Regions from separate parts of the Marinobacter sp. CA1 genome, predicted to be linked through region 1. Evidence: riboswitches for the same ligand, from Rfam matches in the RefSeq annotation. Region 1 holds a riboswitch; the other holds the start of a gene.

The links. A riboswitch is a leader RNA that binds a small molecule or an ion and turns the genes downstream of it on or off. The one in region 1 is predicted to bind cyclic di-GMP.
Region 2: it holds a riboswitch for cyclic di-GMP, as region 1 does, so the genes downstream of both, J2887_RS11120 (DUF4114 domain-containing protein) here and J2887_RS01865 (OmpA family protein) in region 1, are expected to answer to the same signal.

The regions. Positions count from the first base shown of each region.
Region 1 is NZ_CP071785.1:401,424-404,832, forward strand. It holds gene J2887_RS01860 (sigma-54-dependent transcriptional regulator) at 1-983, opposite strand, end outside; gene J2887_RS01865 (OmpA family protein) at 980-1,852, opposite strand; cyclic di-GMP riboswitch class I at 2,019-2,108, opposite strand; gene flhA (flagellar biosynthesis protein FlhA) at 2,301-3,409, opposite strand, start outside.
Region 2 is NZ_CP071785.1:2,429,843-2,433,251, forward strand. It holds gene J2887_RS11115 (tetratricopeptide repeat protein) at 1-1,727, shown strand, start outside; cyclic di-GMP riboswitch class I at 2,063-2,143, shown strand; gene J2887_RS11120 (DUF4114 domain-containing protein) at 2,188-2,949, shown strand; gene J2887_RS11125 (exosortase/archaeosortase family protein) at 3,105-3,409, shown strand, end outside.

The sequences.
Region 1 (3,409 bases):
GCCCGGGCAGCCTCCGGATGCAGTTCGAAGCCGGATTCCGGGGCGTGCTTGGCGAGGAAGTGACGGGCCAGTGGCAGGATGTCTTCCTGACGCTGGCGCAGGGCCGGCCAGCTCAGTGGCAGCACGTCGAGGCGGTAGAACAGGTCTTCGCGGAAGCGGCCGGCGGCGGCCTCGGCGCGCAGGTCACGGTTGCTGGCGGCAATGACCCGGACATCGAGTTTCACCTTCTGGTTTGAGCCCAGCTTTTCCAGTTCCCGTTCCTGCAACACCCGCAGCAGTTTTGCCTGCAGGGCCAGCGGCATCTCGGAGATCTCATCCAGCACCAGGGTACCGCCGTTGGCCAGCTCGAACTTGCCGGTCTGGCTCTGCTGAGCACCGGTAAAGGCGCCCCGGGCATGGCCAAACAGGGTGGACTCAAGCATGGTTTCAGGAATGGCCGCGCAGTTGACCGCCACGTAGGGACCCTTGGCTCGCGGCGACTGATCGTGGATATACCGCGCCAGGCATTCCTTGCCGGTGCCGGACTCGCCGCCGATCAGGATTGAGGCGTTGGTTTGGGCAGCCTTCTTGGCCAGCAGCAGGACCTGTTGGCTGGCCGGTGACGCCACCACCATGTCGGGGATGGGCTGGTTCAGGCTCAGGGCATGGTTGACCGTGGCCACCAGCTGCTCACCGGTAAAGGGCTTGAGCAGGTAATCCATGGCGCCATGGTGCATGGCCTCGCCGGCCAGCGCGCTCTGTCCCGCATCCACCAGGGTGATGACCGGGCAGCCGGGGTAGCGCAGGCCGAAGTCGCGCAGCACCGGCACGATGTCCGGGCTGACGGCGGCGTCCAGCAGGATCAGGCTTGGCGGAGGTGTGCCCGGGTCCAGCTCCGGCGCGGTGCCGTTGACCAGGCGAACGTCGTAGTCGGCGGCGATCAGCTGTTGGTGAAGACTGGTGGCCAGCGGGCTGGCTTGAATCATGAGCAAGGGCGTCTTCATGAGGTTTCCTCAGTTTCCTGCCTGACGATACGGATGGTGACGCGGCGGTTCAGGTCCCGGCCTTCAGCGGTGTCGTTGTTGGCGGACGGGTAGCGGTCGCCGTGGGCCCGCTGTTCAATCATGGTGTTGGGAATGCCGGCGGCCTTGAGCACCGCAGCCACGTCGGCGGCACGTTCGCGGGCAATCTGCAGGTTGCCCAGGCGGGAGCCGGTGTTGTCGGTGTGGCCATCCACCAGCAGCTTGCGAACCTGGGGATCAAGCTGGACATAGCGGGCCAGGTCCTCCAGGTCGGCGATCTGCTCGGGAGTCAGGGCCCGTTGACCGGCCTGGTAGAACACCACCTGGTCGCGGGCCTGGTGCACCGACAGCGGTGACAGTTGCTGCTCGCACTGGCGGAAGCGGTCGGCAACCGGTGCCCAGTTCACGGTGGGAATGCGCAGCTCCAGGGTATCCAGGTACAGGCTGGTCCAGAGGCCGCTGTCGAGGGCGGTCAGCACTGAGCGGCTGGTGTGCTGGTCGAGCCGGAAGTGATCGTCGCGGGCCGCCAATGCGGTGGCCTGGCTCTGACGATCGCCCTGCCAGGGCGCGGTGCGGCTGGCCAGTGACACCTCGGCCGGGAGGGCCTGGGCCGGGCGGTAGTGCACCTGCATGGGGGCGCCAGCCGGGTGGCTCAGCAACAATTCACCATTTTTTTTCAGATCCAGCTCAAGTTCGCAGTGGAAGCGGTCGCCAGTAAAAGACCAATGGACCTGATCCATGGCCAGTTGCTGGACCACCCCGGAATTGGCGGCTGCTGTACCGGCGACCGACAACGCCAGAATGGCGGCATTGGCCCGGGACAAGAAATTGCGCATACCTTGCGACGTCATCGTTTCCGACCTTACTTGGGGCACTGGTTGGTGCAGACCAAGGCGTATTGCGAAGACAACAGCAGGCACCACGGCGATGACAAAAACGTCTGCTGTGTGGTGACTGTGGGAAAAGATATCGACCTGGGCGGCATCGGGACCGACGCCGCGGGGAGAGATATCTTAGCCCGGCAACCCCGCTATCATGGATTCTGTCGAATCGTTAGACCGGAGGCTTTGCGTCCTGCGCTTTCGCGACAGTTTGCCTTTGTCTGTAGCTAAGTTATTGAAACCGGTGTCTGGTTCGTCAGACACCGGCCTTCTCGATAGTGTGATCTAGTTAACAGTAATTGACGTTGTGCCGGCAACCGCTGTTTTGTAGCGGAGAGTCGCCCTTTGTGGCGAATTGCTAAAATGTGTAACCCCCGCTTGTTCTGACACCATTTTCAGCTAGGACCTCTAACCGTCACTACCCCAGTGTGCCGACCACATCGATGTGCATCTGCTCCGGCACTTCGTTGTAGGACAGCACCGCCAGCCCGCGGGCGAAGGTGCGGGCATAGCGCGCCAGCAGCGGCCGCAGCTGCGGCACGACCAGCAGCACCTGGGGCAGGCCCTGACGTTTCATTTCATCGCGAACCTGTGGCATCGCCTGTTGCAGCCGTCCCAGCATCTGGGGCTCCACCGGGAAGCTGTCCAGTGACGCCTGGCCGGACTGCTGGGCCTGCTGCAGCGCCTTCATCAGGGTCTGTTCCAGCTCGTCCGCCAGGGTGACCACATTGAGCTGATCGCGTTCACCGATGGTCTGGCGTACCAGGCTGCGCTTCAACGCACAGCGTACGTCGGCGGCCAGCAACACCGGGTCCTTGGTGACGTCGGCGCTGTCCACCAGGGTGGTGGCAATGGTCTGGATGTCCGACAGGCTGACCTGGTCGGACAGCAGGTGGCGGAACACCCGCAGCTGTTGCATCGGGCTGAGCTGGCTGTTGAGGGCCTCGGCGAGTTTTTCCGACACCCCCTTGAGGCGTTCCCCCAGAGCCAGGACGTCGTCGTGGCTGAAGATTTCATCCAGGTGCTGGCGCATCACCTTGCCCAGATGGGTGCTGATCACGGTGGCGGCATCCACCACCGAATAGCCCAGGTTCAGTGCCCGCGACTTGTGCTCGGGGGCAATAGCCACCGCGCTCATGTCGTAGGCGGGCTCTTTGACCAGTTCGCCGTCGAGCTGGCCATAGGTCTCGGCGCCTTCGATGGCCAGCAGTTTGTCCGGGTCCACCTCGCCGCTGGCAATGCGAACGCCATCGAGCTTAATGCAGTATTCCGCCGGTTTCAGTCGCAGGTTGTCGCGAATACGGACCTCCGGCAGCAAAACCCCGAGCTGCTCCGACAGGGTCTTGCGGATGCCGCGAATGCGGTTGGGCAGTTCCGCCTTCTGCTCCCGGTCGGCCAGCGGTACCAGCCGGTAACCCAGCTCGATGCGCATCTTGTCGACGTAGGGCAGGTCCTGCCAGCTCAGGGGCGGGTCTTTCTGCAGTTGTTCGGTGAGCTCCTGTTCGGCCTCGTGGGCAGCTTCGTCGG
Region 2 (3,409 bases), 2.0 Mb from region 1:
CCCTGCAGGACATGCTACAGCTGGACCCGGAGAATGAGCAGGCCGCCTTGATGCTTGGCGCCCTCAACCTGCAACTGGGGGACCTGAGTGAGGGCGCGGGTCTGCTGGCCGACAACCTGGACCCTGAAACCTCCCCCACTCCCTTCATTCGCGCCGCTACCCTGGCGCAGGTTGAACAGGGCCAACGCAAAGATGCCCTCGCCAATCTCAGCCGCGCCATCGAGGCCAGACCCAACGATCCGGATCTGCTCGCCATGCACGGCGTGCTGGCGTTGTCTCTGCCAGGGCGCGCGGATGAGGGCGTAGCCAGTATCAGCAAGGCCCTGGGGCTAAACCCCCAGATGACACGCCTGAACCTGGCCCTTGCCCGCCACCATCTGTCGGAAGGTCAGCCGCAGCAGGCACTGGGACAACTACGAATGGCGTTTGCAAACAACCCGTCGGATTGGCCTACCACCAGCTCCTACGTTGGCGAGCTTCTAAGGCAGGATGAACTGGGCGAAGCGAGGGAGATTCGCGATTCCCTACTTAACGGGTATCCGGACTCGCCCCAGGCCATTCTGATGGCCAGCCTTGTCGATGCCGGCCTGGAAAACAACGAACGCGCCCTGGCCAGGCTCAAGGAGCTGACCACCAAGCAGGCCAACTACCAGCCGGGCCTTATTGCCCTCGCCAACCTGCAAACCAAGCTGGAACGCACCGAGGCAGCAGCGGAGACCATGATCAAGGCGGCGAAACTCACGCCACAGAATCTGGAACCCCTGCGACAGGCCGGCCGACTGTACGCCATGACCCATTCCATGGAGGAAGTCGCTGAATGGCTGAAGTCGCAGACCGGTGATGATCCAGAGCTGAGCAACAGCGGTGCGGCGCTGATTGCCATGGTTCAGGTGCGTCAGGGCGAGCTGGACGCAGCGGCCAACACTCTGGCCGGAATCGACGCAGACACCGCCTCTGAGCCAGTCAAACACGCCAAAGCCCGTCTGCTGGTGGCGCAGGCGGAGGGCCTGATTGGTGATAAAAACTGGGCCGACGCCCAGGCCAACGCGACCCAGGCCATTGCGTTGCAACCGGCACATCTGGGCTTCGCACTGCTGCCAGCGCGGCTCTACCAACTCGAAGGCAAGCAGCAAGAGGCCATGGCGCAACTGGATGAGGTGGAAGAGCGATTCGGCACCCGACCTGAAATTGTGGTCAGCCGGGCCTCGCTGTTGCAGCAGATGGATCGGGCCGACGAGGCCTATCGGTATCTGGAAGAGCAATGGCAGGCCAGTGAAGATCAGCGCATGTTGCCAGCACTGATCAGTCTGGCTGAGACCCAGGACCCGGATCGCGTGGACGAACTCACCCAGACCTGGGCGGGCCAGGCGCCCGGCAATCTGCAGGCCCAGATGAAACGAGCCAACTACCTGATGCAACAGGGCAACGATGCGGCAGCAGCCCGACACTACCAGGAAGTCCTGGATCGGCAACCCAACAACATACTGGCGCTGAATAACCTGGCCTGGCTACTCCGGGAGTCCTCGCCGGCACGAGCGCTGGAGCTGGCGCAACGGGCCAGCGAGCTGGCACCGGACAACCCCGCTGTGCTGGACACTTACGGTTGGGTACTCCATCTGCAGGGCAAGCACCAGGAAGCAATGGCAGCCATTGAAAAGGCTCTGGCAGCAGCACCACAAAGCGAAGAAATTGCCGACCATCTGGAACAGGTGAAACAGGCACTATAGGCATAGACACCGTCCACCGATGACAGCGCCTACGTCTGTCATCGGTGGGTTACATGCCCGCAAAACCCAGCGTCAGACTTTGTACACCCCACGGAACAGGTCTTCCTCTCACCACCCTCACCCAGAAGAGTTATCGTTAAAACAGCTCACTAGCCGTACCAAGCGGCCAATTCCAGGCACAGTGGGCGTAACAGTGTTGGTGCTCTACCACACCCTGCTTGTCAGCTTCTTTTACATGCCCATTACAGAGCACCCCGGAAAGTTCAGAAAATCAATTAGCTACAACATTGGCACGGTAATCGCTTATTACTCGGCAGGGAGGGGTTTGAACAAGCTCACCCACCGGCCAAACCATCTGTGAGGGTGGGACGGAAAGCCAAGGATCTCAAAACAATAGAGACGGCCTGGCTGCACAAGAGAGATGGATACAAGGAATTAGTGACAAATTGGAGACAATTCCATGAAACTGAAACTCCTGACTGCAGCAATGGCACTGACCTGGGCTTCCTCGGCCAGTGCGGTCTATGTCAGTAATGATGGCGATGACGGCGTTGGTACCGGTCTGCAGGGCCAGATTGACGCAATCACCACCGCACCAACCCCGGGAAGTTCTTCCATTGATGTCAACGCGGATCAACTGGATGACGGTCTGGACAGCTACTGGAGCATTACCGGCTCAGGCGGCAGTGTCAGCACCTTCGTAGTAGAGGTTGCGGGCAATTCCGGGTCAAACACATTCGGTGTCTACGATCGCTCGAATCCAACGACCTTCGTTGAACTGTTTTCCGGCAGCGACGGCCCCAACAACGGTTTCGGCAGCCAGGTAACTCTGAGCTTCCTGGCCGATGGTTCGGTTGGTATCAATGGCTCCGACACTGGCATCGACTTTTCCAGCAACCAGTTCGGCTACTATCTGGGCAGCGCTTCCGGTCCCACCTTCTTCTCAGACAGCGATCTGAACACCAACGGTTCTGATCAGATGGTGGCCCTGCAGGGCAACGACGTTGACACGATCAACATCCCTGGCTACTTCGCCGGCACCTGGACTGACAACGAGTTCATCCTCGGCTGGGAAGACGTGCTTTACGCCGATGGCGACCAGGACTTCAATGACCTGGTGGTGATGGTTGAGTCCGTACTGCCTGTTCCCGAGCCGGGAACCTTGGCGCTGCTCGGTCTCGGCCTGGCCGGTCTGGGCGCGGCCCGTCGTAAAAAGGCGTAAGCCAGCAAGTAGTATCCCAAAGCCAGCTTCGGCTGGCTTTTTTATTGGCTCTGCCAGGGCCAAATCACCGCCGGTTAAGCCCAGGTTGTTGAACGGCGGCGAATACCCAGTATGCTGTAACGTAGTCGCTCAGGTCAGGCGGACCCCGGATGTCGATGTTAAGGAAGGCGCACACGAACCTGCCCCAGGCTGTACCCTATCTAACGGTCACACTGATCAGCCTGATACTTTTTTACCCCACCTGGTGGCGTTTGCTGTCAAAGTGGTTGCAGTTTGAACAGGTGCTGGTCCACGGTCTGGCCACCGCAGCGTTGTTCATCGGATTGTTACTGCTGCACCCGCCCCTGACAGCCCGCAACGCAGACACACCCTCGATTTCTCTGAACAAAGCCTCCCTGGGTGGCGGCCTCGCGCTTGTGGCCACCGTTCTTGTCTGGCTACTGATTGAACTGGCACGTAT